3 regions of the Dehalogenimonas loeffleri genome follow, and region 3 is predicted to be linked to each of the others. Evidence: riboswitches for the same ligand, from Rfam matches in the RefSeq annotation. Region 3 holds a riboswitch; each other region holds the start of a gene.
The links. A riboswitch is a leader RNA that binds a small molecule or an ion and turns the genes downstream of it on or off. The one in region 3 is predicted to bind molybdenum cofactor.
Positions count from the first base shown of each region.

Region 1: linked by a shared signal. The riboswitch ahead of V8247_RS00940 (substrate-binding domain-containing protein) and the one ahead of moaA (GTP 3',8-cyclase MoaA) in region 3 are both predicted to bind molybdenum cofactor.
Region 2: linked by a shared signal. The riboswitch ahead of V8247_RS04705 (4Fe-4S dicluster domain-containing protein) and the one ahead of moaA (GTP 3',8-cyclase MoaA) in region 3 are both predicted to bind molybdenum cofactor.

Region 1 covers NZ_CP146612.1:207,908-210,174, reverse strand. Annotated here, with positions in the region: gene V8247_RS00945 (ABC transporter permease) at 1-50, opposite strand, end outside; gene V8247_RS00940 (substrate-binding domain-containing protein) at 59-985, opposite strand; molybdenum cofactor riboswitch at 1,062-1,205, opposite strand; gene V8247_RS00935 (electron transfer flavoprotein subunit alpha/FixB family protein) at 1,250-2,221, opposite strand; gene V8247_RS00930 (electron transfer flavoprotein subunit beta/FixA family protein) at 2,232-2,267, opposite strand, start outside.
Region 2 covers NZ_CP146612.1:900,613-902,879, forward strand. Annotated here, with positions in the region: gene V8247_RS04700 (hydrogenase small subunit) at 1-432, opposite strand, end outside; gene V8247_RS04705 (4Fe-4S dicluster domain-containing protein) at 434-1,231, opposite strand; molybdenum cofactor riboswitch at 1,483-1,625, opposite strand; gene V8247_RS04710 (PIG-L family deacetylase) at 1,778-2,267, opposite strand, start outside.
Region 3 covers NZ_CP146612.1:1,660,730-1,662,996, reverse strand. Annotated here, with positions in the region: gene moaC (cyclic pyranopterin monophosphate synthase MoaC) at 1-361, opposite strand, end outside; gene moaA (GTP 3',8-cyclase MoaA) at 367-1,356, opposite strand; molybdenum cofactor riboswitch at 1,382-1,502, opposite strand; gene V8247_RS08545 (leucyl aminopeptidase) at 1,569-2,267, opposite strand, start outside.

The DNA.
Region 1 (2,267 bases), 320 kb from region 3:
GAGAAAATAAGCTCAAGCGCTTTTTGCAGACCCAGCCAAATAGCTTCCACAATTTTCCTTATTCAGTCGGTTCGATACCGTAGGTGGGTTTAAAGAGGGGTGCTCCGTAATCTTTAACCCCGTATTGTCCGATAATATCCTGAATTTCCTTGGACATCAACCATTCAGCCATAATCTGTGCCGCCTCGGCATTCCTGACTCCCACAACTTTATCAGGATTTACCGGAATGGCGGAATAGACATTAAGAAGAATGGAACCGGTGTCGACAATCGCAGCCAGACCGGTGTTGCCTTTGTAGGCTAGGAACGTTCCCATGTCTGATATAGTGTATCCCTGAAGTTCACTGGCCATCAACAAAGTGGGGCCCATACCGCGACCAGCCTCCACATACCAATCGCCGGCTTGCCGAATATCGGCATAGTTGAATCCGGCGGCAGCCCAGATAGCCTTTTCCTTGGCATGGGTCCCGGAATCATCACCACGGGAGATGAATTTGGTGCTTCCTGATTCAGCCAGTTTCTGGAAGGCAGCCTCAGGCGACAGGCCTTTCAACCCTAAAGGGTCATTAGCCGGGCCGACGATGACAAAATAGTTCGAGGCGAAGGCCGAACGCTCGAGACCGTAGCCGTCAGCGATAAACGCCAGTTCTCTGGTCTTGTCGTGAACGGCGATCAGATCAACATCACCGCGTTTACCGTATTCAATAGAAATACCGGTACCGGCATAGAGAACATCAACCTCAACTCCGTACTTGTCTTCAAACATGGGCTCCAGTAATGACCACAAGCCGGTATCATAAAGACTGGTTGTGGTGGCGATGCGCAACCGGATGGAGGGATCCAGAATGGATAACCCTTCATCAGTAGTTGCCGTGGGCTGAATGGTAGGGTCGGGGTTACCAGTTCCGCAACCGACTGTGCTGATTGCGACCAGCATCGCCGCAAACAACACCGTTGATAATTTTAGCCAAAACCTTTTCATCATTAAGTTCCTTCAACAATAATATTTCCGTAGAAACAAAAACACCTCTTTTTTAAGGAGGTGCGCGGCCAGACAATACCCCAGTCATGGCTACTCTCCTTTCCAAATCACGGGAGACCGCCCCGTTTCCGAGGCGACCCTTGGGGTGGTCAATCCACCCGCCGTTCCCGGCACCATGTCTTAAAAAGATTTAGGTTCCAGGAATTCAGAGATCAATATTCAATTATGGCAGCATATTAGCACATGGTACTAATACCGTCAACCGGGTTAATTCCCGGTCAGCTCCCTGACCTTGACGGTCAGCGCCGGTAAGACCTTTTTCCAGTCAGCGACAATGCCGTAGGTTGCCGAATTAAAGATGTTCGCCTCCGGGTCCTTGTTGATGGCCACGGTTGTTTTAGCACCGGCGACGCCGGACAGATGCTGAGATGAGCCGGAAATGCCTATGGCGATATACAGGTCAGGGGCGATGACTTTGCCGGTAATGCCAATCTGGGCGCTTTCCGGCCACCAATCCTGGTCACAGGGCGGCCGGGAGGCACCGACGCTGCCGCCGACCAGGTCTGCTAATTCCTTGAGCTGGGCAAAACCCTCCGGTCCGCCGAGACCGCGACCGCCGCCGATAACGATTTTAGCGTCTTCAATACGCAGCCCTTCCTGTTTGACTTCAAAGCGCTCCACCAGGCAAACACTGCATTCATCAGCCGGTAAAGACAATTCGGTTATTTCGGGTGTTTGACCGTTGCCGGCTGCCGCCGGTTCAAAGGCTTTGGGACGGATGGTGATGATTTGAGGCTCGGTTTCAATGACATAATCTGCCAGAGCGTTGCCGCCGTACACCGGGCGGGTAATGACCGTTTGGCCGTTCTCGTTTTTCAGACTGACGACATCGGTCACCGCGGCAGTTTGTAACGCCGATGCCAGCATCGGCGCCAGGTCCCGGCCCAGGTCGTCCTCGGCCATGATTATGAGGTATGGTTTCAACGCGCTGACGGCGCTGATGACGGCGTTGATAACCGTACCCGGCAGGCGTTCTGCGGTTTCAATGGCAAAAGCCCGGCTGACGCCGAAGGTGCCGGTTTCAAGGGCCGCCGCCGCGGTCCCGGTACCGATGACGGCGGCATTGACCGCCCCGGCAGGTGCTGCCGACGAAGCAGCACCGAACAGTTCCGCGGCTGAGGCGGCAGTTTTACCGTCAGCGGCGGTAGTGATGATTAAAATACCTTTGTTCTCGCTCATTATTATCCTCTTAGACCAGTTTCAGTTCGCGCAGTTTGAGCGCCAG
Region 2 (2,267 bases), 760 kb from region 3:
GCGTTCAATGGTTTCGGTCATCGGGATGCCGTGGCCATCCTTTTCGCCAACTTCACAATAAATACCGCCGTCTTTCAGCGGAATGCCGCCTTCCACGATAAGGGCGAAAGGACCGGTTTCGGTGTCGTACAGGGCTTGCATGGCCAGGTCGCCCTGGGCGGCCATGACGGTATTGTGGAAACGCAGGCTGACATGGCTACCGGTGACAACCTCGGAGAGCAACAGGTCTTGAATGGTGACAGGGAAACCGTTGAGTGCGGATACGGAACAACCGTTACAGCCAGATCCCTGAAACCAGATAACCGGTACTTCATTCAAGCCGGCGGCAAAAAGTCGTTCAAATTCCGGATTCTTAAAGAGTGAAAGGCCTAAGGCCGCGGTAGAGCCGGCACAGAGTCCAACAAAGTTACGACGAGTCAGTTGTGTTGTCATTTTAACCTCGGTCCTCCTGGCTGGGTTGTTGGAGTGCTTCTGCCTTGAATTTAGCTTCCCGGCGGGTGCGGAAGAGATAGGTGCCGGTCAGGAACAAGGCGATGGCGGATATTTCAAGAGGAATCTTGCTGAGAAACTCCCTGGTCAACGGGGGGTAGAGTTCCTTTTCAACTTCAATGAAGCCGATTTCCTCTGGGGCGACCGAACTGATGTACATCACTGCGGTACCGCCGGCTTCATGTTCGCCGTAAATATGGTCGTAATATTTGTCAGGTTCGTTTTGAATTCGCTCATGCGCCAGCGCAATCATATCGGCGCGTTCTCCAAAGCGGATAGCTTTGGTCGGGCAGACATCAAAGCACACCGGATTTTCACCAACGGCCAGTTTACGGTCATTGCAGAAGATGCACTTGGAAATCTTGGGCCAGGGTTCATCCCATTCAAATTTAGGAATGTCAAAAGGGCAGGCGTTTTGGCAATAACGACAGCCGATACACTTGCCTTCCTCCCAGACGACGGCGCCGTTGGGTTCTTTGTGCAGAGCGCCTACCGGACAGACTGAGGCACAGGCCGGACTGAAACAGTGGAGACAGCGTTTGCTGACGCCGATGACCTGTGTCCGGTCATAATAGGGTACCTGATGCGCCTGTAAAACCACATAGTGATAAGCGTCAAGTTCCGGAGCGTCGTCCGTACCGGCGAACCGTTTGTCCTTAAGTTCGTAGAACTTGTGACATTCAACCTCGCATAACCGGCACAGGATGCACTTGGTAGTGTCAATGAGCATACCTACGGGCATATTGTAACTCCTTTCCCGGGTTTGTATTTAAGAAATTATTTCATCACGGAAATGACCATCAAAGCCCTGAGTTGGTCAATATGCGGTATTTCAATTCTGGATGAAGGTTGAAGGGAGAAGTTAACATAAATGTGAATCTTGTGATGCAAAGATTGATGCATTGAGCTGTGTCGCGGTTAAAGTTAGAAAGCAATAATATCATGGTTAATTATTAACTTTGGGGAGTTTTTACCCACACAACGGACCCGCACCAACGAATGTATGCAATCTCCTTTCCATAATGGGAGGCACCGCGATTTCTCAGCGTCACCTTTGAGGTAGTTACACTACCTGCCGGTCAACCGACCGTAGCAAATAACGCCCCAGGCCGGGAGACTCGAAGAATTACACTTTAATAATCGGAGCGATTTTAACACCGGTCATTAATAGTGTCAATAAGAATAGCGGACCAGAGGTTGGTATCAAGCGGGGTTCAGCCCCGATTGAGGTTAATAAAATCACCCCCCAGACCCCTGCGAAAGTGTCAAAGAAGCCAGACAATAGCCTCTAAACTCGGGGTGGCAAGTCTTGAAAAAGATCATTTTCCGTTTTGCCACCGCTTTGTTGGGGAAACGCCAGGCTAAAAACATCGTTGGCACCGCTGAATCTTTCCAAGAGGTTTGATACAGTGCGGCGTAGAGACCCCCCTTGCATCTGACTTTGGTGGCAAATGGAGGCTGCGTGACGAATCCGCAAAGAGCGCCTATCCAGCTTAATTACGGTTGTGGCGGGCAGCGTCTGATTGACGATGGTTGTCAGGTCAATGTCATGATTTCTTCCGAAACGCTTTGGGTCTTGCCCAAACAATGGTAAAAACCTGATGATTAACTTAAGTAAACGGTGCGGCATTACATTGTAATACAGTTTTTGTGGGCTGAAGGACTGACCGCAATGGGGGAATTGGCCGGCATCTCCGGCCGCGTGAAAGGCGGCGGTGGCAGCCTGATGGACCGCAACATGATCAGGATGACCATAATCACCGCGTGGATCATGGGTC
Region 3 (2,267 bases):
CAGCCACGGAAGCACCCGTCAAGGCTTCCATTTCTACTCCGGTCTGCCCGGTAGTTCTGACTTCCGTCATGATCTTGATGGTAGTCTCGCCCTGATATTCAAAATCAACGGTGACTGAGGTGATTAGCAAAGGGTGACATAACGGGATTAATTCCGGCGTTTGTTTAACCGCCATGATACCGGCGATACGCGCCGTGGCCAGGACGTCACCTTTTTTTATCTGGTTCTCCCTGATCAGACGCAGCGTTTCCGGCTTCATACGGATAAAAGAGACGGCCGTTGCCCGCCGGTTGGTGACGGCCTTGGCGGTCACGTCCACCATATGAGCCTGACCGTTTTCGTTCACGTGTGATAATTCCATCAGCATCAGCCCCCGATCTGCCTCATCTGCCGGCCGCCCACCGCCATTTCCTCCAGATTGTGCCGTTCCGGTTTCGCCATGACGGCTTGAAGCAGCAGGTCTTTGATATCCTGCTCGGTACCGCCCCTGCGTATAACGTTTTTTAAGTCTAATTCAGTATCATTCAACAAGCAAGGGCGCAATTTGCCGTCGGCAGTCAGCCGTAATCGGTTGCATTGTCCGCAAAAACGATGGCTGATAGGCCGGATAAACCCGATAGTCCCCTGGCCGGATCCGAAACTGTAATAGTTCGCCGGCCCGGCGCCGCTGATACAGCATGCCCAGAGTTGTCCATTTTCGGCTTCAATCCTATCCTTGATTTCCGCGACCGATAGAACCTTGGAATTGTCAGAACCCTCAAACGGCATATATTCAATAAAACGTACATGCCAGCCTTCATATTTGGCTTTTTGGGCGAAACTCGTTATCTCGTCGTCGTTAATGCCCGGCATGACCACCATGTTAACCTTGATGGGGGACAACCCGACGCGATGGGCCTCTTCAATTCCTTCAAACACCCGGTCCAGTTGTTCACCACCGGTTATCCGGGCGAATCTGTCCGGTAAAAGAGAATCCAGAGATACATTGATGCGTTTCAAGCCGGCCTTTTTCAGGTCAGCCGCCTGGGTTTTGAGCAGCGTGCCGTTGGTTGTCAGTGAAACATCATCAATATTAGGTATGACTGTTAAAAGTTTAATCAAATTGGACAGCGCCGGACGGACCAGAGGTTCGCCCCCGGTCAACCGGATGTGCCTGACTCCCATACTTGCGGCTACGCGGGTCACGGCAGCAATTTCTTCGTAAGAAAGTATGTCGTTGTGAGACAGATGATCCAGTCCGCCGTCGGAACAATATACGCAACGCAGGTTGCAGCGGTCAGTCACCGAAATTCGGAGATAATTAATGCGCCGGTTATAGGCATCTAAAGTGCCGGTAATGCAACTGGCTTCAGTCACGACTAAAAAAGCCTCCAAAAGAGGCGGCTGAATATTCCGCCCTTCTTTCCAAATACGGGAGGTGCCGCCGTTTCCAACGACGCCCTAAAGGTCGTCGGCCATGCCGTTTGGGATTAGGCCTAACGACTCGAAGGGAAACTAGATATATTCTATCACCCGGTACTAGTACCCGGCAAATACGATTATTTTCCCGCTTGAATCAATTTAAAATTTTAGACTGGGATCAGCATTTCCGCCAGATTAACCAGTGTCGCTACCGGCACGCCGCTGCTGCCTTTGGTCAAGTGGCCTTTTTCCTTATCCCCCCAGGCGGTACCGGCGATATCCAGGTGAACCCATGGTGTCTGGGGATTGATGAACTCTGACAGAAACAGTCCGGCGGTAATGGTGCCGGCAGGGCGGCCGCCGACATTTTTAATATCGGCATAATCACTCTTGTATTGGTCGCGATATTCATCCCAGCCCGGCAACTGCCAGACGCGTTCGCCGGCGCTTTCACCGGCTTTAATCACTTTTTGCAACAGGGCTTCGTTATTAGTCACCGCTGCGGAAGCCTGAGTACCCAGAGCAATAATTACCGCTCCGGTCAGCGTAGCCACGTCAATCAGGGCTTTCGGATTTTCCCGATCAACAAACGTCAAAGCATCGGCCAAAATCAATCGTCCCTCAGCGTCGGTTGAAATAACTTCAACCGTTTTGCCGCTGTACATCTTGAGCACGTCGCCGGGCTTGAAGGCCCCGCCGTCCGGCATATTTTCGGTAGCAGGTACTGCGGCGATAACGTTCAACGGCAATTTCAAGCGGCCGATGGCACTCATGGCGCCGATTACCGATGCGCCGCCGCTCATATCAAATTTCATCTCCTCCATTTTTTCGGACGGCTTGATGGATATGCCGCCGCTGTCAAAGGT